Regions from separate parts of the Intestinimonas sp. HCP28S3_D6 genome, predicted to be linked through region 3. Evidence: riboswitches for the same ligand, from Rfam matches in the RefSeq annotation. Region 3 holds a riboswitch; each other region holds the start of a gene.
The links. Region 3 has a riboswitch for cobalamin ahead of eutL (ethanolamine utilization microcompartment protein EutL). Riboswitches for the same ligand answer to the same signal wherever they lie in the genome.
Positions count from the first base shown of each region.

Region 1: it holds a riboswitch for cobalamin, as region 3 does, so the genes downstream of both, ACTNBK_RS09745 (cysteine-rich small domain-containing protein) here and eutL (ethanolamine utilization microcompartment protein EutL) in region 3, are expected to answer to the same signal.
Region 2: it holds a riboswitch for cobalamin, as region 3 does, so the genes downstream of both, ACTNBK_RS01460 (ABC transporter substrate-binding protein) here and eutL (ethanolamine utilization microcompartment protein EutL) in region 3, are expected to answer to the same signal.

Region 1 covers NZ_JBQHTM010000025.1:27,171-37,125, reverse strand. The annotation lists gene ACTNBK_RS09750 (phosphodiester glycosidase family protein) at 1-2,142, shown strand, start outside; cobalamin riboswitch at 2,291-2,474, shown strand; gene ACTNBK_RS09745 (cysteine-rich small domain-containing protein) at 2,603-2,914, shown strand; gene lysA (diaminopimelate decarboxylase) at 3,163-4,452, shown strand; gene ACTNBK_RS09735 (sulfide/dihydroorotate dehydrogenase-like FAD/NAD-binding protein) at 4,747-5,589, shown strand; gene gltA (NADPH-dependent glutamate synthase) at 5,592-6,983, shown strand; gene ACTNBK_RS09725 (DUF2798 domain-containing protein) at 7,214-7,687, shown strand; gene ACTNBK_RS09720 (hypothetical protein) at 7,753-8,499, opposite strand; gene arcC (carbamate kinase) at 8,639-9,580, opposite strand; gene ygeW (knotted carbamoyltransferase YgeW) at 9,766-9,955, opposite strand, start outside.
Region 2 covers NZ_JBQHTM010000002.1:90,005-99,959, forward strand. The annotation lists gene ACTNBK_RS01440 (arsenate reductase family protein) at 1-275, opposite strand, end outside; gene ACTNBK_RS01445 (DUF1653 domain-containing protein) at 279-500, opposite strand; gene ACTNBK_RS01450 (ABC transporter ATP-binding protein) at 575-1,363, opposite strand; gene ACTNBK_RS01455 (FecCD family ABC transporter permease) at 1,360-2,448, opposite strand; gene ACTNBK_RS01460 (ABC transporter substrate-binding protein) at 2,435-3,559, opposite strand; cobalamin riboswitch at 3,668-3,846, opposite strand; gene ACTNBK_RS01465 (ribonuclease J) at 4,204-5,862, shown strand; tRNA gene ACTNBK_RS01470 (tRNA-Tyr) at 6,460-6,544, opposite strand; tRNA gene ACTNBK_RS01475 (tRNA-Thr) at 6,556-6,631, opposite strand; gene ACTNBK_RS01480 (hypothetical protein) at 6,735-6,935, shown strand; gene ACTNBK_RS01485 (hypothetical protein) at 6,922-7,152, shown strand; gene ACTNBK_RS01490 (sigma-70 family RNA polymerase sigma factor) at 7,133-7,486, shown strand; gene rpoN (RNA polymerase factor sigma-54) at 7,639-9,003, shown strand; gene ACTNBK_RS01500 (HAD family hydrolase) at 9,038-9,688, shown strand.
Region 3 covers NZ_JBQHTM010000009.1:39,243-49,197, forward strand. The annotation lists gene ACTNBK_RS04945 (EutN/CcmL family microcompartment protein) at 1-262, shown strand, start outside; gene ACTNBK_RS04950 (4Fe-4S dicluster domain-containing protein) at 320-1,669, shown strand; gene ACTNBK_RS04955 (BMC domain-containing protein) at 1,675-2,226, shown strand; gene ACTNBK_RS04960 (ethanolamine utilization protein EutH) at 2,293-3,525, shown strand; gene ACTNBK_RS04965 (cupin domain-containing protein) at 3,555-3,992, shown strand; cobalamin riboswitch at 4,118-4,301, shown strand; gene eutL (ethanolamine utilization microcompartment protein EutL) at 4,751-5,401, shown strand; gene yaaA (peroxide stress protein YaaA) at 5,492-6,247, shown strand; gene ACTNBK_RS04980 (Na/Pi cotransporter family protein) at 6,553-8,205, shown strand; gene ACTNBK_RS04985 (diguanylate cyclase domain-containing protein) at 8,270-9,652, opposite strand; gene ACTNBK_RS04990 (tRNA dihydrouridine synthase) at 9,932-9,955, shown strand, end outside.

The DNA of each region.
Region 1 (9,955 bases), on a different contig from region 3:
AATGGCCAGGTGGGACCCCAGACCGACTCCACCGCCAACCCCCGCACCGCCATCGGCATCAAGGCCGACGGCAGTGTGATCTTCTACGCCATCGACGGCCGGCAGTCCGGTTACAGCGTGGGTGCCACCCTCACCCAGGTGGCCCAGCGGCTCATTGAGTTGGGCTGCGTAGAGGCCGTGGCTCTGGATGGCGGCGGCTCCACCACCATCGGCGCCACCATGCCGGGGTCCTCTGCCATGGAGATCCTCAACTCCCCCTCCGACGGCAGCCTGCGCACCGTCAGCAACGGTATCTTCCTGGTCTCCAGCCTCAAGCCCAACGGGGTGCTGGACCACTACTATGTCACCCCCTACGACTCGGTGGTCCTCTCCGGTACCCAGTTGGCCCTCACCGCCACCCCGGTGGATGAGAACGGCTACACCTTCTCAGACAGCACCGCCGTCTCCTGGTCCATCCGCAACGGCGACGGCATCGTGGACGTAAACGGCGTCTTTACCGCCGGCAGTGAGAGCGGCACCACTCAGGTCACCGCCTCTGCCAACCGGGCCGAGGGCAGCGCCTCCATCACCGTGGTCAAGACTCCCGACTCCATCTCGGTGACCAACCAGGCCACCGGGGCTCCCGTCACCTCCATCGCCCTGGACCCCCAGGAGAGCATCGATCTCACTGCCAGCGCGGTCTGGAAGAAGATCGCACTCACCAGTCAGGACACCTGTTACACCTGGTCGGTTGACCCCGCCGTCGGCACCGTGGATGAAAACGGCGTTTTCACCGCCGGTGCCAAGAGTGCCACTGGCAATCTCACTGTCAGCGCCGGCGGTACCTACATCACCATCCCCATCACCGTGGCCGGCCACATCAACACGCTGGACGATTTCGAGACCGATGAGGGTCTCTCCGCCCTCACCAGTTCCTCCAACGCGGTGATCAACCGGGAGTCCTCCGGCGATCTGGTGCGCTACGGTAAGCAGAGTGCCCGGGTGGATTACAGCGCCGGCGAGACCGGCTCCGCCTCTCTGGGCTCCTCCCTGGCCATCCCCACCGGCGACCGCTACCTGAGCATGTGGGTCTACGGCGACGGCTCCGGCAACACCCTCACCGCCACCATCGCCGACGGTGCCGGCATCACCAGCGACGTGGTTCTCTCCGCTTTGGACTTCACCGGCTGGAAGCACCTGACCGCCGCCCTGCCTGAGGGCACCGCCGCCCTCCAGGGGCTCACCGTGGTCTATGGCGGCGGCGAGAAGGCCATCGGCACCATTTATCTGGATCAGTTCACCACGGCTACTGAGGCGCTGACCGACGAGACCGTCCCCACCGTTACCGTGACCGCCGAAAACGGCAAGCTTACCGGCTACGTCTCCGACAACGTGGACAAGGACTTTGCCAAGTCGGCCATCACCTTGACCCTGGATGGCAAGAGTGTGAACTTTACCTGGAATGAGTCCACCGGCACCCTGACCTATACCCTCCCCATCAGCGACGGCAAGCTCCACCGACTCACCATCACCGCCGTGGACCAGAGCGGCAATGTGGGCCGCGGCTCCTACAACATCCTTCCCACCATCAACGAGGACGGCTCCACCACCTCTCAGAGCCCCTTCGTGGATATGACCGCCCACTGGGCCGACCTCTACACCACCTACCTCTATGACATGGGTGTGGTTCAGGGTGTGGAGTCCAGCTCCGGCCTTCTCTTCCAGCCCGATAAGAACATTACCCGGGGTGAGTTCTCCCTGATGGTGGCCCGCTGGATGGGTCTGGATCTCACCGCCTATTCCGATGTCACCCTCCCCTTCGCCGATCTGGACACCACTCCCTCCTGGTGTGTGGACGCCATGAAAGCCATGTACGCCGAGGGCATCATCAAAGGCAGCCTGGATAACGGCGTCCTCATGGGCCGGGCCACCGCCTCCATCAGCCGGGCCGAGGCCATGACCATTCTGGGCCGCATCCAGGGCAAGGGCTATGTGACCCAGTCCCTGACCTTCAGCGATACCGCCTCCGTCCCCGCCTGGTCTCTCCCCTACGTGGAGTCCCTGGTGGGCCAGGGCATTATTTCCGGCTACAACAACCAGCTCCGGCCCAATGACTCCGTCACCCGGTCCGAAGTGGCCAAGATGCTCTTCTACCTCATGTAACCACCGTTTTTCCGCTCCCCGCCGTCTCACGACGGCGGGGAGTTTTTTTCCACCGCTCCGGCGCCTGTGGGGGAAAAGTCCACTTGACAGGGCAGGGAAAAGCCGCTATGATGATAGGTACCGGAGGGAACTTCCCCCCGGTGCAAGTGAATATCTCTGGTACGCAGGTGCGCCGATGGCGCTGCACAAGGGAAGCCGGGTGAGAATCCCGCACAAAGCCGTTGCTGTGTTGGCGGAGGGGTCCCCAGATGTCACTGGAGTAAGTGCTCCGGGAAGGCGGGGACCGCGCTGGACGCCGAAGTCAGAATACCTGCCTGCGTATGACGCACACAAAAACCTCTCCGAGCCTGGGAGGGTGCCGCGCTTCCGCCCTGTCTGGCGGGGGGCCATTGCTGCACGCTGTTCAGGCCGTGCAGCTTTTTTGCTGCCTGGAGACCGCCACGATGGAAAGGAGTCCGCCATGAGTGAACGTGACCGCGCCGGCGCCCCCAACTGGAAAGGTAAGGCCTTTTCCTTCTTCTCCCATCTCCAGTGCGAGTATTTCCCCTGCCATCCCACCAACGACCCGGACAATTTCAACTGTCTCTTCTGCTACTGCCCCCTCTACGCCCTTGGACCCGACTGCGGCGGCAACTTCCGCTACACGGAAAAGGGCATCAAGGACTGCAGCCGCTGCACACTGCCCCACCAGAGGGACAACTACGGCTATGTAACCGCCAAGTTTCAAGAGATCGCCCGCCGGATGGCAGAGGAGCGGGAGCGGCCCCGCTAAACACACCCCTTTTACGGGAAGGGGGACATATCACATCCTGCCATTCCTGTTTGTAGGATACGCGAAAAGGGTCCCGGACACCATGTCCGGGGCCCTTTTTGTCCGGGCGGCACGCCGTCTGCGCCCAAAAAACAAGTCCCATTTTGTGGGTTTCCGGTTGCGCCCCGGGCCAAAGCTGGTATAATAGTGCCCAGATGATTTTGGGGAGCCCCCGCTCCCCTTCACCAAAGATCGGGAGGGAACCACCTATGTGCATGGAGATCCGAGACAACACCCTTTATTTTGACGGCTGCGACACCACCACCCTAGCCAAGACCTACGGCACCCCGCTGTACGTCTACTCTCAGACCGCCCTAGAGGGACGCTTCCAGGCCCTTCACACCGAGTTCCTGGACAAGTGGGAGAACACCCGTGCGGCCTATGCCGCCAAGGCCTTCTGCACCCCCGCCCTGCTGCGGCTGGTGAAGGACGCCGGCCTGTGCGTGGACGTGGTCTCCGGCGGTGAGCTCACCTGCGCCCTCTCCGCCGGCTTCCCCGCCGAGCGCATCGAGTTCAATGGCAACAACAAGCTGCCCGCCGAGCTGGAGCTGGCGGTGGAGAGCGGCGTGGGCCGCATCATCATCGACGGCCTTCAGGAGCTCTCGTTGCTGGAGTCTATTTGCGCCCGGAAGGGCAAGAAGATGAAGGTCCTCTACCGGGTCACCCCCGGCGTCAAGGCCGACACCCACGACTACATCATCACCGGAAAAAAAGACTCCAAGTTCGGCATTCCCCTGGACGAGGACATCATCTACCCCGCCATCAAGGCCGCCATCGATTCCCCCTGGGTGGACCTGCTGGGCCTCCACTTCCACGTGGGCTCCCAGCTCTTCGAGGTCCGGCCCTACCTGGAGGCCCTGGAGGTGGTACTTGGCTTAGTGAAGGAGACCTGGAACCGCTACCACTTTGCCATGACCGAGCTCAACGTGGGCGGTGGCTTCGGCATCCGCTACACCGACGAGGAGCCCAGAGGATACGGCTGGTACCTGGACCCTCTCATGGAACGCATCGACGCCTTCTTCCGGGACCTGGGCCTCCCCCGTCCGGCGGTGGTCACCGAACCCGGTCGCAGCGTGGTGGGCGAGGCCGGCATCACCCTCTACACCGTGGGTTCCATCAAGGACATCCCAGGCGTTCGGAAGTACGTGTCCGTAGACGGTGGCATGACCGACAACATCCGTCCCGCCCTCTACCAGGCCAAGTACCGGGCCATCGCCGCCAATAAGGCAGAGGCTCCCACCACAGAGACGGTGACGGTGTGCGGCAAGTGCTGCGAGTCAGGAGACGTCCTCCTCCGGGATGCCACCCTCCCCGCTCTGGAGGCCGGAGACATTCTGGCCGTCCTCTCCACCGGCGCCTACGGCTACTCCATGGCCAGCAACTACAACTCCAACCCCATCCCGGCGGTGGCCCTGGTGAAGGACGGCCGCTCCGGACTCATGGTCCGGAGGCAGACCTGGGAGGACCTCCTCTCCACCAGCTGCGATCCCGGCCTGTAAATCAGCAGGAATCCATCCCCTCCGGCTGTTGCCGGAGGGGATGGACCTGCTTTTTGTCGTGTTCTCTCTGTTTTCTGTGGAAATCGCACAGCCTGCTGGGTTTGTATTTGTGCATTCTTATAATTTTTTTGCAGACCTGAATTTTCACCTGTTCTTTTGCTATGAGATGTGCTAAACTAAATAGCGTGAAATTGACTTGGCAACGGCTGTAACGAAGTGCTTGTGCGCACGGGCTGGTTACGGCGGTTGCTTTTCTTTTTACCAGCACATATTTGCCTAAGGGAGGAGCACATCATGTACCGTATCGTAGAAAAAACACCCCTAAACCCCACCGTCACCAAGATGGTGGTGGAAGCCCCCCTCATTGCCAAAAAGGCCCTGCCCGGCCAGTTTGTCATTCTGCGGGCCTGTGCCGACTCCGAGCGCATCCCTCTCACCGTAGCCGACTACGACCGGGAAAAGGGCACAGTCACCGTCATCTTCCAGATCGTAGGCGCCGGCACCATGGAGCTGGACGCCCTGAAGGAGGGCGAGTCCCTCCACGACTTCGTGGGTCCTCTGGGCCGGGCCAGCCAGCTGGACGGCCTCAAGAAGGTCTGCGTTGTGGGCGGCGGCGTGGGCTGCGCCATCGCCCTGCCGGTGGCCAAGGCCCTTCATGAGAAAGGCACCGAGGTCCATAGCGTGGTGGGCTTCCGGAACCAGGATCTGGTGATCCTGAAGGACGAGTTCCGCGCCTGCAGCGACAAGTTCGTCCTCATGAGCGACGACGGCAGCTGCGGCCGGAAGGGCCTGGTCACCGCCGCCCTGGAGGAGCTCATCGCCTCCGGTGAGCAGTACGACGAGGTCATTGCCATCGGGCCCCTGGTGATGATGAAGTTCGTGGTTGCCGTCACCAAGAAGTACAACGTCAAGACCGTGGTCTCCATGAACCCCATCATGATTGACGGCACCGGTATGTGCGGCGGCTGCCGTCTCACCGTGGGCGGCAAAACCAAGTTCGCCTGCGTGGACGGGCCGGAGTTCGACGGCTTTGAGGTGGACTTTGACGAGGCCATCCACCGGGGCGCCATGTACAAGGACTTTGAGGTCCACGCCCGGGAGGAAGCCTGCAATCTTTTGAACCAGGAGGTACGCTGACCATGGCCAATATGAGTTTGACAAAATGCCCCATGCCCAGCCAGGACCCAGAGGTCCGCAGCCACAATTTTGACGAGGTGGCCCTGGGCTATACCGCCGAGATGGCCGTAGAGGAGGCCAAGCGCTGCCTCAACTGCCCCAAGAAGCCCTGCCACAGCGGCTGCCCCGTGGGCATCGACATCCCCGCCTTCATCGGCAAGGTGGCCGAGGAGGATTTCGCCGGGGCCTATGAGGTTCTGTCCCAGTCCACCACCCTGGCCGCCGTCTGCGGCCGGGTCTGCCCCCAGGAGAGCCAGTGCGAGGGCGTGTGCGTCCGGGGCGTCAAGGGCGAGCCGGTGGCCATCGGCCGCCTGGAGCGTTTCGTGGCCGACTGGCACCGTGAACATGCTCACGAGGAGCCGGTGAAGGCCGCCCCCAACGGCCACAAGGTGGCGGTGGTGGGCTCCGGCCCCAGCGGCCTCACCTGCGCCGGCGACCTGGCCAAGCTGGGCTATGCCGTCACCGTCTTTGAGGCCCTCCACACCCCCGGCGGCGTGCTGGTCTACGGCATCCCCGAGTTCCGTCTCCCCAAGGAGCTGGTCCGCAAGGAGATCGCCACTCTGGAGGCCATGGGCGTGGAGTTCCAGACCAACATGGTCATCGGCAAGGTGCTCACCGTGGACGAGCTCATGGAGGACATGGGCTACGAGTGCGTCTACCTAGCCTCCGGCGCCGGTCTCCCCTCCTTTATGGGCATCCCCGGCGAGACCCTCAACGGAGTATACTCCGCCAACGAGTACCTCACCCGGGTCAACCTGATGAAGGCCTACCGGCCCGACAGCCACACCCCCATCGCCAAGAGCAAGTCTGTGGCCGTGGTAGGCGGCGGCAACGTGGCCATGGACGCCGCCCGCTGTGCCAAGCGGCTGGGGGCTGAAAACGTCTACATCGTATACCGCCGCAGCATGGATGAGCTCCCCGCCCGTAAGGAGGAGGTGGAGCACGCTCAGGAGGAGGGCATCATCTTCCGCCTGCTCACTAACCCCGTGGAGGTCCTGGGCGACGAGACCGGCCACGTCAAGGGCATGAAGTGCATCCAGATGGAGCTGGGCGAGCCCGACGCCTCCGGCCGCCGCCGCCCCGTCCCCGTCCCCGACAGCGAGTTCGTGCTGGACGTGGACACCATGATCATGTCCATCGGCACATCCCCCAACCCCCTCATCCGCTCCACCACCCCCGGCCTGGAGACCAACAAGCACGGCTGTATCGTCACCAACGGCGAGGACGGTCTCACCAGCCGCACCGGCGTCTATGCCGGCGGTGACGCCGTCACCGGCGCCGCCACCGTCATCCTGGCCATGGGCGCCGGCAAGCAGGCCGCCGCCGCCATCCACAAGTACATCCAGGAAAAGTGAGCCCTTTTCCCCCACAGATGTGACAAGTCTCCGCCCTGCTGTTCCTCCGCTCTTGTGGAACCTGCCGTTTTTTTCAAATTAGCAAAAAAACACTTACGAGGGCAAAAAAATGGGCTAGAATAGGGGCATAACAGTAGTCGCAGTGAAGAAGAAGGTCGCGAGACGAAGGTTTCGCGGCCTTCTTTTTTTGCGCTGCGGCTCACATCTCATTCTGGAAAGGAGCCTCCCCCATGCCCCAAACCAAATTTCAAAACGTGGTCTTCACCATCATCATGGCCGTCATTATGGTCTACGGTATGATCGTCTACAATGTGGCCCTCAATACCGGCGGTGTCACCAACCAGACCTTCCTTATGGCCCTCCACGAGCTGCCCATCATGGCCCCCATTGCCTTCGTGCTGGAGTTCTTCGTGGTGGAAAAGCTGGCCACCCGCCTGGCTTTCTCCTTCATGCGTCCCACCGACCGGCCCCAGTTTATCACCTACGCCATCTCCACCATGATCGTGTGCATCATGTGCCCCACCATGAGCCTCATCGCCACCCTCCTCTTCAAGGCGCCCAGCTTCGGCACCTGGATCCATACCTGGGGCTGCAACATGCCTGTGGCCCTTATCTGGCAGCTCCTCTACTGCGGCCCCCTCTGCCGCCTTATCTTCCGGCTGCTCTTCCGGGTCAAGGGCAATCAGCCCGCCCAGGCCCATTGATCGTCCACCGGATGTGGAAAAGCCCTGCCGTTCACAATGAACGGCAGGGCTTTTTTCTGTTCGGATCAGCGGCCGCACAGGCGGTCGGTGCAGTTGGCACAGCGCAGGGCCTGGTTGCTCCCCTCCCAGAAACGCTCCGGGTGGCGGTGCCACAGGACTTCCCATACCACCACCACCACTACGGCCATTCCCAGCAAAGTCCAGCCGTAAAAGCCTGGGACAAAGAGGAAGGGGACAAACATCATCAGATGGTCCCAGTTAAAGATGCGGCAGGTAGTGCAGCACCGGTTCTTCATGAGAAAGGTGCGGAAGGGACACCACACGACCACGCAGATGAGATCACAGACGTAGAAGAACACGGCGGAGAGGAAAAGCTCTTCCGGGCCAAAGACCTCGGTGCTCCGCAGCACCCCCAGGGCGATGGTCATGGCCACCCAGGACACAAGGACCTTGTTCGCCCCCCGGTCACTCCTGCGGACATAGGCCGCCAGTTCCTCCTCCCGCCAGCCGGCGGCCGGCCGGTACCAGCGCCCGAACTGCTTTTGGGAGCCCAGAGCCATCACTTCCCGAACGGGGATGAGCTGGAGGACCATATCCACCATCCAGATGACCCACAGCAGGTGGAGGGGGGACAGCTTCTGCCAAAAGCCCCAGCCAGTGAGCACCTGGAAGGCGGTACGGTCGGCCAGAAGCACCCACACGGTGGCCGCCGCCGTCAGCACCCGAAAGGCCAGCCGCAGCCGGTACTTCCGCAGCATGACGGAAACGCCCTTGATCCCCTTTTTTACCGCCGTTTTCTCCAACTTCTCCACCGTCCAACCGTCTTTGGCCCGCCGGCCATATTTCGCTTTCTACATTTTAATGGAAAGCCCCCGCCGGGTCAACCCCGGAAAAGACTTTGCCGCCGGTCAAAGGGGAGATTTTCCCCTTTGACCGGCGGTCTTTTTGCACTTACTGCTGGATGAGGGTGCCCGTCCTGCCCTCGATGCCGTCCTTGGCTTTTTCCAGGAGGGTGATGAGGGCGGTGCGCCCCTCCTTGGACTGGGCGAACTGGACGGCGGCCTGGACCTTGGGCAGCATGGAACCGGGGGCGAACTCCCCGTCGGCCATGTACTGCTCGGCCTGGGCTGGGGTCAGGGTGGAGAGCCACTGCACGTCGGGCTTGCCGAAGTGGATGGCCACCTTCTCCACGGCGGTGAGGATGATGAGGCAGTCGGCGTCCAGCTGCTGGGCCAGGGTGCAGGCGGCAAAGTCCTTGTCGATGACAGCGGCGGCGCCCTTCAGGTGGTGACCCTCGGTCTTGAATACGGGGATGCCGCCTCCGCCGCAGGCCACCACCACCAGGCCGGCCTCCACCATGTCCCGGATGGACTGGATCTCCACGATGGACACGGGCTTGGGAGAGGCCACCACACGGCGGTAGCCACGGCCGGCATCCTCGATGACATCATAGCCACGCTCGGCCACCAGCCTGTCGGCCTCGGCCTTGGTCATGAAGGCGCCAATGGGCTTGGTGGGGTGTGAGAAGGCAGGATCGTCGGGGTCCACCTCCACCTGGGTGAGGACGGTGGCCACACCCTTGGCGATGCCCCGGTCCAGGAGCTCCTCCCGGAGGGCATTCTGGAGGTCGTAGCCGATGTAGCCCTGGCTCATGGCCACGCACACTGACAGGGGGCAGGGGATGTACTTCTCCGGGTCGGAGCGGGTGAGCTCCGCCATGGCCTTCTGGATCATACCCACCTGGGGACCATTGCCGTGGGCAATGACCACTTCGTGGCCCTCCTGGATGAGGTCGGCGATTGCCTTGGCCGTCTGCTTCACGGCGATCATCTGCTCTGGGAGATTGTCGCCCAGAGCATTGCCGCCCAGAGCGATCACAATACGTTTACCCATAGTGTTATCAGCACCTCGATCATAGAAAAATGGAGATATTCCCCACCGAAAAAAACAGTGGACCCACCCGCACAGAAAGTTCAGTTCCATCAGGCGGGTGGGTCCGTTGGGGGAAGGAAGGTCAGAAATGGATGGTAGATGTCAGGCGGATGGCCGGGAAAGAGCCTCCCGCCGGGAATGCGTTCTTACTTCTGGAACCAGCGGGCGATGCCACGGTCCTCCAGGGCCTTCAGAGTGGTCTGGGGGTCCTTCACCTTGGCCAGGAAAATCATGGCGGCGATGATGTAGGGCTTGAAGGAAGCCTCCTTGTAGAGGGGATCACGGTAGCGGTCGAACACGGAGGCCTCCACCTCGCCGTCCATACAGGAGACGCCG
Region 2 (9,955 bases), on a different contig from region 3:
CGGACGATGGGGGTGCGGAGGAGCCTGGGGTCCTCCAGCAGCTTTTCCAGCTTGTCCTCGTCGTAGGCCAGGTAGGTCACCAGGGCGGCGTCAGCGGCCTTGGGGTCCAGCAGGGCCTCCAGCCCCACCGCGTTCTTCACGCTGGTGAGCTCGCCGCGGCTGATGCCGTACTTCAGAAGGTCGATGGCCTGAAATTTCACGCCCCGCTCCTTGAAATACCGCTGGGCCTTCTTGGTGTCAAAGCACTTGTTTTTGCCAAAGATCTGGATGTTCACGGTTTATGCCTCCTCGCCCAGATAAGTGAAGCGGGGGCCGGAATAGCCCTCCCGCTCCACGTGCTCCCCCCACATGGCGGCGGGGCGGACCCATATGCCCCGCTCCCCGTAGAGGGCCTGGTAGACCACCATGGGCTCCAGGGTCTCGGAGTGGCGGGCGGTGTAGAGCACCCGGTACTCCTTCCCCTTGAAGTGGCGGTAACGGCCGGGCCGGATCTCCTCCATGCAGACAGCTCCTCTCAAAAGTCAGAATGGTCTCTCCATTGTAGCATAAGGAGTGCCCCTTGAAAAGGAGAAGATCACGGGGAAGAGGGCGCCACGGCGTCCCGGACCGGCAGCAGGACAGAACGGCCCTTTATGGTCATCAGCTCCATGCGGATGCCGAATACATCCTCCACGGCCTGTTCCGTCAGTACTTGTCGGGGCGTCCCCTTGGCGTACAGCTGTCCGGCTTTCAGAAGGGCCAGCTCGTCGGCATACTCCACCGCCATGTTCAGGTCATGGAGGACGGCCACTACGGTGAGTCCCCGCTCCCGGGAGACCCGGCGCAGCAGGTCCATGATCTCGTACTGATACCGGAGATCCAGACTGCTGATGGGCTCATCCAGAAGCAGCACCTCCGGGGCCTGGGCCAGGGCCCGGGCGATGAGCACCCGCTGTCGCTCCCCGCCGCTGAGCTGGTGGAGGGGGCGGAAAGCCAGCTCTGCCAGACCAAGCTCCTCCAGCAGGGAGGAGACCTCGTTCACATCGGCGGGGGAGGCCCGGTGGCCCATGTGGGGGAGGCGGCCGGAGAGGACGGTTTCGAAAACGTTGAGTCCCGCTCTGACCTGGGTATTTTGGGGGACGTAGCCGTAGATCCGGGCCCGCTCCCGCATGGTGAGACGGCCGGTGTCCACACCACGCCACAGCACCCGGCCTTCGCTTGGCCGGAGCAGGTGGTTGACACATTTGAGCAGGGTGGTCTTTCCGGCGCCGTTTGACCCCAGCAGAGCGCAGAAACGGCCCTCCTCCACAGAAAGACAGATGCTGTGGAAGACGGGGTGCTGCCGGTAAGAGAAGGAGAGCCCGGAGAGTTCCAAAGCGCTCATGCTCTGCCCCACCTCTCTCTCAGAATGAGGTACAGGAAGAGGGGAACCCCCACGTATGAGACGACGATCCCCACCGGCAGGGTGGTGGGGGAGAAGGCCACCCGCCCCACGGTGTCGGCGACGAGCACCAGAATGGACCCGCACAGGGCGGAGAAGGGGAGGAGATACCGGTGGTCTCCCCCCATGAGGAAGCGGGCAATATGGGGGGCCACCAGCCCCACAAAGCCGATGATGCCGGTGAAGCTGACCACGGAGGCGGTGAGAAAGGCCACGCCCACGCCCAGGACCAGGCGGGTGTTGCGCACGTGGACCCCCAGGGCGGCGGCGCTCTCGTCGCCGTTGGAGGACATGAGGTTCATGGCCCAGGCCCGGGAGGCGAAGAGAGGGTAGACCACTGCCAGGAAGAGGGCCATGATGGCGACGTCCCACCAGCTGCCGCCGGTGAGACTGCCGAAGGTCCAGTGGATGATGGCGGGGAGCTGCTGCTCGTTGGCGATGTACTGCATGCTGGAGTTGACGGCACTGAAGAGGTAGTTGAGGGCGATGCCGGTGAGGACCAGGGTCTCCGGCCCAAGGCCCCGCAGGGAGGAGATGCCGTAGACCAGCGCGGCGCACAGCATGGTCATGATAAAGGCCGCCAGGACCATGGCGCTCTCCTGGAGATAGACCGGGAAGCCGCCGAAGAGGACCACCAGCGCCGCGCCCAGGGCGGCGGCGTTGGAGAGGCCGGTGGTGAAGGGACTGGCCATGGCGTTTCCCGTGATGGCCTGCATTACGGTGCCGGTGCAGCCCAATCCGGCCCCGGCCACCACCGCCATGGCCACCCGTGGCAGCCGCAGCATCAGCAGGACGTTTTGTTCCGTCTCCGTGAGGGGGGCGCTCCCCAGAAGGGGGCGCAGGGGCGGCAGCCAGGTGGCGAGCAGTCGGCCGGGGGTCAGGTCGGCCACCCCCATGCAGCAGGCGGCCAGGGCGGCGGCCAGGAGCAGCAGGACTGCCAGGCACAGCCATAGCCGTTTCCGGGCCCTCAGGGCCAGATAGCGGCCGCTGAGGGCGGCGGTCCGCTCCTCCGGCTCAGGCGGCCGCATCCTGGGCGGGCATATGGTAGTAGTGGGGGGCGTTGGGGGTAAAGCCCTGATAGGCCATCCACTGGGTGAAGATGGCGTCCGGGTCCAGCTCGGTCATCAGGTCGGGATAGAGCCACTTGGCCATGTAGGCCGCGCCGATCATCTTGCCCAGACCGCCGCTCATAAAGGCGGTGTTGAGGTAGAAATTGCCCTCCTTCACCGCGGTCAGGTCGCTCCAGCCCTCCCGCTTGAGCATCTCCTCCGCCTTGGTGGCGAACTCCTCCTGGGGCGGGGCGGTAAAGACGCCGCTGTTGCCCACCACCTCGCCGGCGTAGATCTTCACGATGAGGTCGGGATCGGCCAGGAGGATCTGCTCCGGGTCGATGTCCTTGCCGGCCAGGGAGGCGTCACCGAAGATGTTCTCGCCGCCGGCCATGAGGATCATGTTGTGCCAGCCGTCATTGGAGGTGCCGGGGATACAGGTGGTGTAGTCGCCGCCGTACTCCCAGTAGACCGTCTTGCGCTCTGTCACCTGCTGGAGCTGCTGGTTGATGTAGTCCACCGGACCCTGATAGAAGTCCACCAGTTCCTCGGCCTGCTCCTCCTTGCCGAAGAGGGTGCCGCACAGGCGGATCTGCTTGGGCACGTCGGAGTTGTCCCAGCCGGTGATGACCACCACCTGGATGCCGAAGGGCTCCAGGGCCTCGATGGACTCCTCCACCTTACCGTTTTTGGGCACGATCAGGACCTGGGGGGCCAGGGAGACGATCTTTTCATAGTCGTACTCGTCCTTGCCGAAGGTCTCATCCTCGCCGAACTGGGGCCAGTACACGCTGTCCTGGGAGGTGTAGATATCCACGCCCACCACGCAGTCTCCGGCGCCCACGGCCCGGATGAGCTCGTTGTTGTAGCGGTTGGCTACACAGGCCCGGGTGATGGGCAGCTCCAGCTCCAGCTCCCGGCCCAGATCGTCCACAAAGGTGGTGGTCTTGGTCTGCTCCGCCGTCTCGGAGGGGACAGGTGTGGTCTCGGCTGGGGCGGGAGATGCTGCGGGCTGGCCGGAGCAGCCGGCGCCCAGCAGCATCAGTGCGGCTAACAGGCCGCAGGCGGTGCGTTTCCACAGGTTTTTCATGGGATGCCTTCCTTTCTCTTCCCGTATGGGAAATAAAAAAATCCTGCCCTGAATTGCATACAGAGCAAGATCCTGAAAGTAAGGCAATTCCCCCTAACCCGGAAAATCTCCCCCGTATTGCAGTCTGGCAGGTCTCCTGACTTTCGGTTCATCCGCGTGGCCGCCTTCCCGTTTACACAGTGGCATATGGCCAGTTGTCGCCTTACACAGTAGTGGTAGCTGTGGGGGACTCTCACCCCGCTTCCCTTTTCAGAGCGCATTGCTCCACCAGACGCAGCATATTCAGTTCAGCACGGCCAGTATAGCATATCTCCACTGGAAGCGCAATCCTTCTCGATGGGGCAACGGACAAATTTCTTGTATACTTTCCCTGTGGAATGTGGTATACTACGCGTAATGGGTCATTTTCCCCCGCCGCTCCAACGGTGGGGACGGACCGTCTTTTTATGGCTTTATGTGCTCCGGCACTGATTATAAGGCAAAAACAGGATAGGGCGTCGCGGCTTCCAGCGGGGGAGCGCTCTCTTTTTCCGGCGAGGCAGGGCCGGAAAGCGCGGAGCGGATCTCTGGCTTTGTTTTGCTGCGCCCCTGTGCCTGCATCCCTTCCATCCATCGACTGAAAAAAGGAGTGTAAGCATACTTTTATGGCAGAAAAACTGAAGATTATTTCTCTCGGCGGTCTCAACGAGATCGGCAAGAACCTGACGGTATATGAGTACGGCGGCGACATCATCGTGGTGGACGTGGGTATGGGTTTCCCCGACGACGATATGTACGGCATCGACGTGGTCATCCCCGACTTCACCTACCTCATCAAGAACCAGGACAAGATCCGGGGCATCTTCCTCACCCACGGCCACGAGGACCACATCGGTTCCATCCCCTATCTGCTGCGCAGCGTCAACGCCCCCATCTACGCCACCCGCATGACCGCCGGCCTGGTGAAGCTGAAGCTGGAGGAGCACCGGCTCCTGGACAAGACCAAGCTCATCACCTGCGAGGCCGGCGAGGTGGTCAAGGCGGGCAAGTTCTCCGTGGAGTTCATCCACGTCAACCACTCCATCGCTGACGCCGTGGCCTTCGCCATCAAGACCCCCATCGGCACCGTCATCCACACCGGCGACTTCAAGATCGACTCCACCCCCATCCAGGGCGGCATGATCGACCTGGCCCGGCTGGGAGAGCTGGGCAAGAAGGGGGTCCTGGCCCTGCTGTGCGACTCCACCAACGTGGAGCGGCCCGGCTACACCAAGAGCGAGCGGTGCGTGGGCGCCTCCTTCGACGCCCTCTTCCGGGGCTGCGACCAGCGCATCATCGTCACCACCTTCGCCTCCAACGTGGACCGCATCCAGCAGGTCATCTCGGTGGCCGCCAAGTACGGCCGGAAGGTGGCCGTCACCGGCCGGAGCATGGAGAACGCCCTGAGGGTCTCCACCGAGCTGGGCTATATGAACATCCCTGAGGGCACCCTGGTGGACGTCAACCACATCAAGAGCCTGCCCAAGAACAAGGTGTGCATCATCACCACCGGCAGCCAGGGCGAGACCATGTCCGCCCTCACCCGCATGGCCTTCTCCACCCACAAGCAGGTGGACATCCAGGCCGGCGACCGGGTCATCCTCTCCGCCTCCGCCATCCCCGGCAACGAGAACTCCATCGGCAACGTCATCAACGAGCTCTACCGCAAAGGGGCCGAGGTGGTCAACGAGCGGGCAGGGGAGCTTCACGTCTCCGGCCACGCCTGCCAGGATGAGCTGAAGATCATCCACGCCCTGGTCAAGCCCAAGTTCTTCATCCCCCTCCACGGCGAGCAGCGCCACCTGAAGATCCATGCCAAGCTGGCCCAGGAGATGGGCATGGACCCCCGGAACATCGTCATCAGTGACATCGGCAAGATCATCGAAGTCACCCACAACTCCATCAAGCTCAACGGCACTGTCCCCGCTGGCAAGGTCTTTGTGGACGGCTACGGCGTGGGCGACGTGGGCAGCGTGGTTCTTCGTGACCGGAAGCACCTGGCCGAGGACGGCATGATCGTGGTGGTCACCTCCATGTCCGGCGAGAACGGCGCCGTGGTCTCCGGCCCCGACATCATTACCCGCGGCTTCGTCTATGTCAAGGAGTCCGAGGGGCTCATGGAGGAGCTGCGCCGGGTGGCTGTGGAGGCCCTGGAGCGCTGCGAGCGCACCCACACCACCGACTGGTCCGCCATCAAGGGCGAGATCAAGAGCGACCTGTCTGGCTTCCTCTACAAAAAGACCAAGCGCAACCCCATGATCCTGCCTGTCATCATGGAGGTCTGAGGACCAATCGAAATGAAAAAGGACCGCTGTTCGAGAGAACGGCGGTCCTTTTTTGCGTACTTTTCCGGGGAGGGAGCGAGGAAAAAACCGGAAAGTTGCATTGACGTTGGTATCGAAATGGTGCTATGATACATGCACGATATAGAACATATGTTCTATATAAAATCAGCGGGGCGGTTTCTGAGTGGTACCACTTTTGGCGGTACGGAGAGAGGAGATGAGGAGCTTTTTTACTTCCACACACTGTGCACAAAGATGGAGAAAATTCTGTTTTCTGTTCCACTTTTACCTCTTGTCAGAAAGATAGAAAGGGGAGACAGTGGGGGTGGATTCGCTTTTCTGCGGAAAAACCGCGCCGGTTGCGGCGCGCCACCGGCGCACCGCCAAGAGCCGGCTTTCGAATCCACCTTCGCAAAAGAAAAACGGCAACCCCTGACGGGGTCACCGCAGATGAAAAGCCGCCCGCAGGGCGGCCACCAAACCGCAACCCAGCGTAGCGGTTGCGGTTTGGAGAGGAGGAGCAAGGAAGCGGGCGGATGACGCTTTTTCATGCAAAGCATAAAAAAGCGTCGGAGCAAAGCGAACTTTGCTCCGACGTGGTGGAGGAGGGTGGATTCGAACCACCGAAGTCGACGACAACAGATTTACAGTCTGCCCCCTTTGGCCACTCGGGAACTCCTCCATATGAAGTTGTGGAGCTGGTGGACGGATTCGAACCCCCGACCTGCTGATTACAAATCAGCTGCTCTACCAGCTGAGCTACACCAGCAGATGAGATGTGCGCTCGTCCGCAGCGACGTTTATTCTAGCAGAAAGGAGGCTGATTGTCAACAGGTAAAAGAAAAAAACGTGCAACTTTTTTGGGGAGGAGCATGACGAGGAGAGGGAGGACCCGGGCGTACCCGCTGCGGGACGTCCAGCGCGCCAGGCCGGCGGCCTACTGCCGGCGCTGCGGCGGGGAGCTGTACCGGTATGACCCCGTTCTCTGGGAGAACGGCGGCCGCCTGTGTCCGGCCTGTGCCGCAGAACAACAAGGGTTGGAGGACGAGAGAGCAAACGATGACACTGATTGAGATTTCCGTCGAATATCGGGCCCAGGCAACGGTTCTCCGGCAACGCCTGAGGGAACTCCAGGCGCAGCTGCCGGAGCTGGACCCTGACCAGAGGAGCACCATGGAGGGTAGAATCCGCATGCTCACGGTCATGTGGCGGGAGGCCAGGGATCTGGCCGTCCTGTGTGAACGCTACTATGACAGGGGGTATCGCCGCAATGGCAAATACACGTTATAAGCGGGGCCTGAGTTACGCCGCCGACATGGCGGTCTATACCAGAGAGATGGCGGCCGACAACGTCCAGCAGCTGGACAAGCTCAAGGAAAATCTGGCCAAGGCGCTGCGGCAGGACGTCACCGCCCGCCAGCGGCAGTTTCTGCTGCTCTACTACGGGCAGGGCCTGAACATGCGTCAGATCGGCGAGCAGATGGGGGTGAACAAGTCCACGGTCTCCCGCACCATCAAGCGGGGGGAGGCCCGGCTCCGGCGGTGCCTGCGTTACAGCGACGGGCGGCTGCTGGAGGAAGAGACAGGTCCTGAATCGCGCCCAAAATCAGAACGTACAGGGTGAGGGCCGGCGCCCGGAGGGGCTTCCGGGCATATGGAAGTCAGGAAATGGAACAGGATTTCTACCCTTTTCTACGAGGGCTAAGATTGTCTTTTCCGCTCGAATTTGCTATACTGATAAAGTATGTATGTTGGTATGCAAGAGGGGGCGGAAGTGTGGAACTGAATATGTCAATGAAGCAGACCCAGACGCTGTCACCGCAGATGATGCAGTCGATGGAGATTCTGCAGATGGGCTCCCAGGAACTTCTGGAGTACATTGAAAACCAGGTTCAGGAAAACCCGGTGCTGGAGATGGAGGAGAAGTACGGCAGTCAGGATGAGGCCTCGGTGCTCCAGCGGAAGCTGGAGTGGCTGGAGTCCACCGACACCCAGAACCGGGTCTATCATCAGCAGGACACGGAGGACGATGGGAAGGACCCCATCTCCAACTACGGCAACGCCGATGAGACGGAGGAAAACCTCTATTTGTATGTGCTCTCTCAGCTCCAGGTCATGGAGCTCTCCCCAGAAGTGCTTGCGGCAGGGCGCTTTCTGGTGGAGTCTCTCAACCAGAACGGCTGGCTGGACGAGCCTCTGGAAGATCTGGCCACTCAGATGGAGCAGCCCATGGAGGTGGTGGAAAAGGCCCTGGCGGTGGTCCAGAGTCTGGAGCCCGCCGGCGTGGGCGCCCGGAACCTCTCCGAGTGTCTGGTGCTCCAGCTCCAGCGGCGGCACGAGGACAACGCCCTGGCCATCCAGATCGCCAAGGACCACCTGGAGGCCCTGAGCAAGAACCGGTATGGCCTCATCGCCAAGACACTAGGCGTGACCCAGGAGGAGGTCCACGCCGCCTGCGAGGTCATCCGAAGCCTCAATCCCCGGCCGGGCAGCGGCTTTGCCGCCCGGGAGAACCTCACCTATATCAATCCTGACATCTTTGTGGTCAACTTCCCCGACCACTTTGAGATCCTCACCAACGACTATTTCTTCCCGTCCCTGAACGTGAGCAGCTACTACTGCCGCATGCTCAAGGACAGCGAGGACAGCGAGGTGAAGGAGTACCTCATGGGGAAGGTGCGGCAGGCCAAGTGGGTGGTGCGCTCCATCGAGCAGCGCCGGTCTACGCTCCTCCAGTGCGCCGAGCACATCCTGGAGCTCCAGGAGGACTTCTTCCGCCACGGGCCCGGCCACCTCAAGCCCATGTCCCTGGCCGACATCGCCCAGCGGGTAGGGGTCCACGAGTCCACCGTCTCCCGGACGGGAAAGGACAAGTACATCCAGTGCGCCAGCGGGGTCTACCCCCTGAGCTACTTCTTCTCCCGGAGCCTGGGGGGGAGCGCCGATGCCTCCTCGCCCGACGCCGCCAAGGCCCTCCTCAAAAAGCTCATCGCCGGGGAGGACAAGAAGAAGCCCCTCTCCGACCAGAAGCTCTGCGAGCTCATGAGTCGGGAGGGCTGCGAGCTCTCCCGCCGCACCGTGGCCAAGTACCGGGACGAGCTGGGCATCCCCAGCACCACCGGACGGAAGCAGTACGAGTGACGGGAGAACATACACACAAGGAGCGTTTTGACACATGGACTACAAGGCAGTGATCTTTGACTTTGACTACACTCTGGGGGACGCCACCGACGCCATCTATGCCGGCTTCAAAGCGGGTATGACCGCTATGGGACACCCGATCCCCGACCGGGAGACCGTCCGGCACACCGTGGGTATGGTGCTGGAGGACGCCTACACCCTCCTCACCGGAGACGACAGCCAGGCTGGCCGAAACACCTTCCGGTCAGAGTTCTCCAAGGTGGCCCGGCCCATGCAGGCGGCGGGCACCCCCCTGTGCCCCGGCGCCAAGGAGCTGCTGCTGGCCCTGGAAAAGGCGGGGGTCCCCACCGCCGTGGTGAGCACCAAGCACACCGGCACCCTGCGGGACATCTTCGCCGGCCACGGCCTGGCGGAGAAGTTCGCCTTCATCGTGGGGGGCGATATGGTCAGCCGGAACAAGCCCGACCCGGAGGGGCTCAACACCGTCCTGGGAAAGCTGGGCGTGGCGCCCGGGGAGGCCCTCTACTGCGGTGACACCGTCATCGATGCCAAGACCGCAGCGGCGGCGGGGACCGACTTCTGTGCCGTCCTCAACGGCACCACCCCGGCGGAGGATTTCCGGGACCTGCCCCACGTCCACATCGCCCCCGATCTCACCGATCTGCGGGCCTTCCTGGGTCTGTAAAGTCGGGCGGGAACCATACAAAACCGAATGTAAAGTCTGTGTGCGCCGGACCCGGCAAGAGGGGTCCGGCGCACACTGCTTTTTGCGGCTGTGGGAGAAATGTAAAGTAGAAAAAAGGAACAAAAAACCGTCCCGTGACCAATAGGCGGGAGAAAAATGGGGCAAAATAGACGAAAGAGGAAATGTAAAATCGGAGACGACGCAAGGATTTTACAAAAAACAGCGGGAAAAACGGACTTACAAAGACTTTACAGATCCGGGGAGGCA
Region 3 (9,955 bases):
CAACATCTGGGCCACCCGCAAAGAGGAGAAGCTGGCCGGATATAAGCTGCTCATTGTGCAGCCCATCAACATCCTGGACGGCTCCAAGGATAAGACCCCCATGGTGGCGGCTGACATCATCGGCGCCGGCGTGGGAGAGACGGTGTTGATCGTCGGCGGGAGCTCGGCCCGGAGCGCTGCCGGGGACATGTCAGTCCCTGTTGACGCCACCGTTGTGGGCATCGTGGACGACCAGGAGATCGATTCCAGCGTTTTGGAGTAACAGCCGGTGCCGCCCCGCCAGGGCGGTACATGGCAAAGGGAATAAGGCGGTGAAAGCATGAATCTGACCGAACTCATCAAGGCATCCGGTATTGTTGGCGCCGGCGGCGCTGGGTTTCCCACCCACGTCAAGCTCAACGCCAAGGCCGAATGCTTTGTGGTCAACGCCGCAGAGTGTGAGCCCCTCATCGAGACTGACAAGTATCTGTGCCGCACCTATGCGCCCCAGATCGTAGCCGCGGTGGTGGCAGTGGCCGCCCACCTGGAGGCCAAGCGGGCAGTCATCGCACTCAAAGGAAAGTATAAGGCTGAGATCGTGGCCTTGTCCGACGCGATCAGGCTGGCGGGCGCTCCCGTGGAGATCTTCGAGATGGGGACCTTCTATCCCGCCGGCGACGAGCAGACCATGGTCCAGCAGGTCACCGGCCGGTCGGTACCGGAGCGGGGCCTGCCCCTGGACGTGGGCTGTGTTGTGGACAACGTGGGCACCCTGCTCAACATCTTCGACGCCATCCAGGGCCGTCCCGTGGTGGATAAGTTCCTCTCCGTGGTGGGTGAAGTAAAGGCCCCCATCATGCTCCACGTACCCGTGGGCACCGCCATCACCGAATGCGTGAAGGCGGCGGAGCCGACCATCACCGACTATGCCCTGATCTTGGGTGGTCCCATGATGGGCAAAGTACTCCTGAGCCAGGCGGACATTGATGCCGCCGTGGTTACCAAGACCACCGGCAACATCATCGTCCTGCCCAAAGACCACTATCTGTTCAAGCGGGCCACCCTGCCCATGGAGGCCATCCGGCACCAGACCCGCAGTGCCTGCATCCAGTGCCGGATGTGCACCGACCTCTGCCCCCGGTACCTCATCGGCCATCAGATCCGCCCCAACCTGGTGATGCGGAACCTCTGGCGGGAGCCGGGGATGGAGGACAACGCGGAGTACGAGCGCTGCTTCGGCGACGCGGCCAACTGCTGCGACTGCGGCGTGTGCGAGATGTTTGCCTGTCCCATGGGCCTTTCGCCCCGGAAGGTGAACCAGTACATCAAGGGCCAGCTCCGCGCCCGCGGCATCCAGGTGCCCCGGAACATGGAACCCCAGGCCCGGTCCTTCGTGGACCAGCGCCACACCCCCACGGACCGCCTGGTGGCCCGACTGGGGCTCTCCGAGTACTACGGGCTCCACGCCCACGAGTGCATGGAGCTCAGCCCCAATGAGGTCTTTATCCCCTTCTCCCAGCACATCGGTAAGCCCGCCAATGTGGTAAAGGCGGTGGGCGACTATGTGGAGCGGGGAGAGATCCTGGCCGAGGCCGCCGAGGGACTGTCCGCCAACATCCACGCCAGCATCTCCGGCGTGGTGGTGGAGGTCACCGATAAGGGCGCCCGTATCAGCAGCCGGAAGGAGTGAGAAGCATGGGAAACGCCAGCAGACTTGCCATCGGCATGGTAGAACTCAACAGCATCGCGCGGGGCATCGAGACCTGCGACTACATGGTGAAGGCGGCTCAGGTGGACCTCATCCGATCCTCCACCGTCTGTCCAGGTAAGTACATGGTACTCATCGCCGGAGACACCGGCGACGTAAAGGCCTCCATGGCCGAGGGCATCAAGCGGGGCGGCGAGTGCGTGGTGGACACGCTGACCCTCCCTAATGTCCATCCTCAGGTCATTCAGGCCATCAGCATGACGACCCAGGTGGAGAAGCCGGGCGCCGTGGGCGTCCTGGAGTTTTACTCCGTGGCCTCCGCCATCACTGCCGCTGACGTGGCGGCGAAAGCGGCCAACATCACCCTCATTGAAGTCCGCATCGGCTACGCCATCGGCGGCAAGGGTTATGTGACCCTCACCGGCGATGTGGGCGCGGTCCGGGCGGCCGTGGCGGCCGCAGAGCGGGAAGCGGAGCTCCTGGTGGGCACCACCGTTATCCCGCGTCCTTCCCCCAAGCTGTTCCAGTCTCTGCTTTAAGCCGGAGCTGACAGAAGGCTTCCCAATGGGAGCAGACCCATTCTGAGAAGAGAAGGAGAGTAAACTATGGATTATAGTGAACTGATTGCTGCTGCTGATCCCAGCATATTTACCGACAGTATCTCCGCATGGATCTCTGGTATCTCTATCAACTCCGTCATCATGCTTATCATGATGATCTTCATGCTCGTTGGCGCCATCGACAAAATCCGCGGCAACAAGCTCGGTTATGGTGAGAAGTTTGAAGACGGCTTCAACGCTATGGGCGGTCTGGCCATGTCCATGGCCGGCGTCGTGGCCGCGGCCCCTGTTCTGTCCATGCTGCTGGGCCCCATCCTGAAGCCCATCTACGGCATCTTCGGTGCCAGCCCCGCCATGTTCGCCACCACCCTGCTGGCCTGCGACATGGGCGGCTATCCCCTGGCCATGCAGCTGGCCGGTGAGGACATCGCCATCGGTAACTTTGCCGGCCTGATCCTGGGCACCATGATGGGTCCCACCATCGTGTTCACCATCCCCGTGGCTCTGGGTATCATCAAGAAGGAAGACCGCGGCTACCTGGGCGCCGGTGTTCTGGCTGGTATGATCACCATTCCCATCGGCTGCATCGTGGGTGGCCTGATGATGAACACCCTGGCTCCTGAGTATCACCTGGGTATCATCACCATCATCCAGAACCTGATCCCCGTCATCATCATCGCTGCTCTGATCGTCATCGGCCTGTGGTGTGCCCCTGGCCCCATGATCAAAGGCTTCAACGTGTTCGGTACCGGCGTGACCATCGTCATCACCGCCCTCACCGCCATCGCTGTCTTTGAGCAGATCACCGGCATCATGTTCCCCGTGTTCCACATCATGGTCGAGAACCCCGCCGATGGTTCCCGTGGTCTGGACAGCGGACTCCTGGTCTGTGGCCAGATCGCCATCGTCCTCATCGGCGCCTTCCCCATGGTGGAGTGGATCACCCGCACCTTCGGCAAGCCTCTGGAGAAGATCGGTGCCGCTCTGGGCATGAACGAGCAGGGCTCTGCCGGTATGGTGGCCAACCTGGCCAACAACATCGCGATGTTCAACATCATGGGCGAGATGAACCCCAAGGGCAAGCTGCTGAACGTGGCCTTCTCCGTGTCTGCCGCCTTCGTGTTCGGCGACCACCTGGGCTTCACTGCCGGCAACAACCCCGACATGATCTTCCCCGTGATCGTTGGCAAGCTGGTGGCTGGTGTTACCGCCATCATCGTGGCCAATATCCTGGCGCCCAAGCTGCTGTCTAAGATCGAGAACGTGAAGTTTGACTAACTGGCAGCGCGGAAAGGTAAGGAATCGCTATGAACGTAAGTGAAGAACTCATTCGCAGCATTGTAGAAAAGGTTATCGCCGAAGCGGCGGGCTCTACCGGCAAGTGCGACTTCCAGAAGCAGGTGGACCCCAGCGGCGTCATCGGCGTCAAGACCTCCACCGTAAAACTGGAGCCCTTTGAGGGCCGTAACGATGTCAAGCTCAAGGACGTGGCCACCCTGGAGGAGGCCCCCCGCATGGGCTGCGGCATCATGGAGCTCTCCGACGGAGCCGACTTCGAGTGGACCCTGACCTACGATGAGTGGGATATCGTGCTGGAAGGCCGTCTGGAGATCAAGATCGACGGTCGTGTGGTGGGCGGCGACGCCGGCGATGTGATCTACATCCCCAAGGGCAGCCATATCCACTTCAGCACCCCCGACTATGCCAAGTACGCCTACACTGTTTTCCCCGCCGACTGGCAGTAACCAATTCAGATGGACCCCGCCGCAGGAACTGCGGCGGGGTCCATTTCGTTTTTGAATGTGTTTCCCCCCCCTTGACAAGGAGGCAAGAGGGCCAGTATAATACATATAAGCCAAGCTGACAACTGAATCATAAGTGGTACACAGGTGCTTTGACGAGCTCAAAAGGGAAGTCGGGTGAGAATCCCGCGCAAAGCCGTTGCTGTATTGGCGAAGTGGTCCCCATTAGGTCACTGGAGCGGAAGCTCTGGGAAGGCGGGGAGCGCGTTTGGACGCCTAAGTCAGAATACCTGCCTGTGTATGGCGCACACGAGACCTCCTCGCGCTTAGGAGGGTGCAGTTCCCACGGTGAGAGCCTGTGGGCCGTTGCTGTATCCTTTTTAAGAGGGATACGGCTTTTTTGTTGTCGGCGCTAAAGGGTGGACGGGACGAACCGCCATTCCTCCTTATGCGATGTGTCAGGTGGCCAACTTCACCTCCCTTTGGAACTGGTATGGCAAGCTGATGCAGGGCAAGGACCCATAGCTGCCACTGTGGGTCCAGCCATACCAGGAAATACCCGCCTGTGGAGAAGAGCGGAGCCATCCCGATGCAGGGATGACTCCGCAGTTTTTTTGCCGAAAAGAGCCGAAAAAAGCGGTACCACACTGGTGTTCCGTTGACAAAAAGGATGTGGCCCGATATAATCATACTGATGATATATGCTGCCGGCTGGACGGCAGGCCGGGCGGCAACGCTGCCCGTGAAGGAGGAGACGGATCATGAAACGAGATCCTGTGAAAGCAACTGTACTGGCCACCAAGCTGATCCCAAACGTATCTCCTGATCTGGCCAAGGAGTTTGGCTTGCAGCCCGGCGAGAAGTCCCTGGCGCTGGTTACTGCCGACTGCGATGATGTGACCTATACCGCTCTGGACGAGGCCACCAAGAAGGCCGACTGCCGTGTGGCCTACGCCAAGAGCTTCTACGGCGGTGCCGCCAACGCCAACACCAAGCTGGCCGGCGAGATCATCGGCATCCTGGCTGCCCCGAACCCTGCTGAGGCCAAGGCCGGCCTGGAGGCTTGTGTGGACATGATCGAGAACGTGTGCCACTTCGTCTCCGCCAACGAGGACGACACCATCGTCTACTATGCCCACTGCATCTCCCGGACCGGCTCCTACCTGTCCGAGGCCTGCGGTATCCAGGAGGGTGAGGCTATCGCCTACCTGATCGCGCCTCCTCTGGAGGCCATGTACGGCGTAGATGCCGCTCTGAAGGCCGCCGACGTCCGTCTGTGCGTGCTGTATGCGCCCCCCAGCGAGACCAACTTCGGCGGTGGTCTGCTCACCGGCAGCCAGTCCGCCTGTAAGTCCGCCTGCGACGCCTTCGCCGCCGCTGTGGAGTTCGTGGCCGACAACCCCATCGACTGATTTTTGCCCCATCAACGGCCCGGAGACGGCGTAGAATCACCGCTTCGGGCCGTTTTTTGCCCGTTCCGAATACTGAAAGGGAGGAAGTCTATGCGTATCATCATCTCACCAGCTAAGAAAATGAACGAAGATCTGGACGGGCTGCCGCCTAAAGAGCTGCCTGCTCTGCTGGAGGAGACAGAGCAGCTGCTGGGCTATCTGAAGGGCCTTTCTTTAACGGAACTGAAGAAGCTGCTCGCCTGCAACGATCAACTGGCCCAACTCAACTACCAGCGGTTCCAGACCATGGACCTGCGCCAACGGTTGACACCGGCGCTTCTGGCCTATGAAGGGATTCAGTATCGTTATATGGCGCCTGCGGTATTTTCAGAAGGAGCGTTGGCCTATGTGCAGGAGCACCTGCGCATCCTCTCCGGTTTTTACGGAGTGCTCCGCCCCTTCGACGGAGTGACTCCCTACCGGTTGGAGATGCAGGCCAAGCTGAAGACTCCGTTTTGTAAGGACCTCTATGCTTTCTGGGGAGGCAAGCTGGCCGAGGCTCTGATGCCCGACGGCGTGGTAGTGGATTTGGCCTCTGGGGAGTATAGCAAGGCGGTGATCCCCCACCTGCCCGCCGGAACAAGGGTGATTACGCCCGTTTTCGGGGAGCTGCGTGTCGACGGAAAGATAGTGGAGAAAGGGGTCCATGTCAAGATGGCCAGAGGGGAGATGGTCCGTTTTCTGGCAGAGGGCAGCGTGGAAGACCCGGAGGGCATCACCGCCTTCGAGGGACTCCATTTTCGGTATTGCCCACAGAGATCCCAGCCGGACCGACCGGTCTTTCTGCGCGATGTGGAGAAAAGGTAAAGTGGGGTAAAATTCCGTTGACGGTGGCATAAATAGCATGTATAATGTAATTGTGAAAGATTGTGTTTGGGACAGAAAGGACCATGGAGCTATGAGCGATGCTGCTGCGGAAAAAGCCACTGTGCTCACGCGCAAGTGGAGTTGCCCCAGGCCCGTTGAAGAGACATGACCTGCTTTTCGAATGGAAAAGCAGGCTATGTCTTTTTCTTTTGCCCGAACGCAGGAAAACGCCTGCGGACGGATGGCAAGGGAACTGATCCGACCATTCGATTTCAGAGAGTAGAAAGAGAAAAAGGAGCATTTCGATGAGTATTGCCAATATTCTGAGCCTGTTGGGCGGCTTAGCGCTGTTCCTGCACGGAATGCAGATGATGAGCTCCGGCCTGGAGGCCGCGGCCGGCAACCGTATGAAGAGCATCCTGGAAAAGCTGACGGCCAACCGGGTGCTGGGCGTACTGGTGGGTGCGGTGATCACCGCCGTCATCCAGTCCTCCTCCGCCACCACGGTCATGGTGGTAGGCTTCGTTAACTCCGGCATGATGACCCTCACGCAGGCGGTGTGGATCATCATGGGCGCCAACATCGGCACCACCATCACCGGACAGCTCATCGCCCTGGACGTAGGCGCTTTGGCCCCCTTCTTTGCCTTCCTGGGCGTGGCTATGATGGTATTTTTGAAAAAACCGCAGCTCCACCACTACGGCAGTATCCTGGGCGGCCTGGGTGTCCTCTTCATCGGTATGGACATGATGAGCGCAGCCATGGTCCCCCTGCGCGAAATGCCCGCTTTTGTGGACCTGATGACCAAATTCTCCAATCCGGTGTTGGGTATCCTGGCCGGCGCACTCTTCACCGCCCTCATCCAGTCCTCCTCCGCTTCTGTGGGTATTCTCCAGGCGCTGGCCAACAGTGGCGTCATCGGACTGGGCAGTGCCGTGTATGTCCTGTTCGGCCAGAATATTGGTACCTGCATCACCGCTGTGCTGGCCTCGGTGGGCACCGGGCGCAATGCCAAGCGGACCACTATCATCCACCTGATGTTCAACATCATCGGCACCGTTCTATTTACCACGCTGTGCCTGGTGACCCCGCTCCTGGGGATCTCCCTGGTGGGTTTCGTGGAGAGCCTCACGCCCAACAGCCCTGCCTCTCAGATCGCCAACATGCACACCCTCTTTAATATCGTCACCACGCTGCTCCTGCTGCCTCTGGGCAAGTGGATGGTGAAGGCGGCCATGCGCATCCTGCCTGAGCGCAAGCAGGATCTGGACGAGGGAATGCATCTAGCCTACCTCACGCCCATCAACGCCAATCAGGACCGTACCATCGGTCAGTCTGCCATCTATATCAGTCAGCTTCGTCAGGAACTCAACCGCATGCTGGACATGGCGAAGGAAAATGTCTCCACCGCCTTCCGGGCGGTACTGGACCGTGACCCTTCCTTGGTGACCAAGGAGGAGTCGGTAGAGGAATATATTGACTTCCTCAACAAGGAAATTTCCCAGTTTATCTCCCATGTGATCGTCCACGAGACCAATGAGCAGGATTCCGCCGCGGTAAGCGCCTATTTCAAGATCGCGGGCAACATTGAGCGTATCGGTGACCACGCCATGAACATCTGCGGTTACAGCGGGATTCTAAAGGAGAAGGATGTCCACTTCTCCGAGGAAGCAAAGGAAGAAATCCGGGAGATGGAGGCTGTCAGCCGCAAAGCCATTGAGGCGCTCAGCGGTGTGGTATCCGATCCCGTGGAGTGGCTCAGCGAGGTTTCCGCCCTGGAGCAGAAGATGGACGACATGACGGCCAGCTTCCGGCGCCACCAGATGGAGCGGATGCGCAAGGGTATTTGCTCCGATGAGGGCTGTATTCTGTTCTCTGAGATGCTAACCGACTTTGAGCGTATCGGCGATCATGTGCTCAACATCGCGCAGGAGCGCTCCAGTGCCAGCCTGCCCTGAGGTGGAAGATAGAACAAAACCGCCATGCTCCGGCTCAGGCCGGGACATGGCGGTCTTTGTCTGTTTAGAGGGGCTCACCGGAGAAAATGCTCCAGCCGTCTTTGCCGCGGTGCTTGGCACAGTATAGAGCGCTGTCGGCGTGGGGATAGAGCTCATTAAAGGAGTGACCTTGGTCGGGGATCATAGCAGCGCCTACGCTACAGGAGACGGAGATTTGAGAGTAGGTTGGGTCTGTGAGGAGACGGAATTCTTCGCACAGGCGGCGCATGTGCAGTTCCAAAACCGACTGGGAGGATACATCCTTCATCAGGACCATAAACTCATCACCGCCGATTCGACCGATGACATCACTCTGACGGAAATGAGCGCGCAGCAGGTCCGCAGTCAGGATCAGAATGGAGTCACCGGCCTGGTGTCCCCAGACATCGTTGATTTTCTTGAAATTGTCCAGATCCAACATCAGAAGGGCGCCCTGCCTGTTGGGGCCGGCCAGCCAGGTATTGATACACGCACTGGTGCTGGTGCGATTGAGCAGGCCGGTGAGAGGATCGGCCTGGGCCTGATGGAGCAGTCGGCGCCGGTCTCCCAGAGAAATGTGGATCATAGAGATCAGGAGAAGCAGCACGCCCGCCAAAAAGGCGATCCCCAGATAGAGAACATCCCGGAAGATGAAGCTGTAGTCGGCGCTGGCCTCACTGTCGGAGACGGTGTAGCACATCATCCAGCCGTTGTCCAGGCCGGTGGACTGGTAGACCATGTACTGGACCTCACCGTTATAGCGGGCAAAGAAATGGCCGCTGGCACCGGAGGCGAAGTCCTGCCTGATCTGGTCGGCACCGGCGCCGACCAGAGGCTCCATAGAGGCATAGTAGTCAAAAATAGTGTCGTACTGGGTGGGAAGGGTAGGCGAGGTGGTAGAGATCAAGACACCGCCGGAGGTGACCAGCAGGGGGTGGCCTCTGCCGTTGTAGAGCCCGGAGAAGAGAAATTCGCTGACCTGTCCAATGTTGAAGGCGCCGCTTACTACCCCCAGGGTCTGACCGTCCTCGCTGTGTATGGGGACGGCCAGGACTACCTTTATCTCACTGTCCACAGAGCTGGAGAGCGGGTCGCTGATGGCGCGCGCACCGGACAAGGCGGTCAGGAAGTAGTCCCGGTATCCGACGTTGGTGATGGCGCCATCATTGGCGTAGCCAACGCCGGAGGGAGAGATGAGGAGGATGCGGGAGAACTTACCGGTGGAGACAATGGCGTTGGCCATCAGCAGATTGTCCGTATCGACCAGCTTTCCCTGGTGGGCCACAAAGCGGGCCAGACCGTCCAGCGTGGAAAAGTGCGTGTCAATAACGGAGTTGAGGTAGTTGCACTGCTGCTCCACATTGCTGCGCAGGGAGAGCAGGGTCTGCGCTTCCACAGAGTTCTTTTCATAGAAAATGAAAAAGATCATACAGACTGCCAGATACAGTAAAAACAGGATCAGCAACGGCGCATAGCGGCGAATGCGGCTGACATGCAATTCAGAAATGATATCCACCTCCTTGCATGATATCCTGTACTCATAGTATACCATATTTTAAATGGAAGCGGAACGGGGAAACTGTCGGATTATAGATGTAAAGTTGCGAATTTTACATATAAAAGAAAGAAATAATGGATATAAAACAAAAATAAGTTACTATTTAAGACAAAAGGGGACAGGAAAACCATGTATTATTACTTTGCTCCCATGGAGGGGGTGACGGGAAGGCTG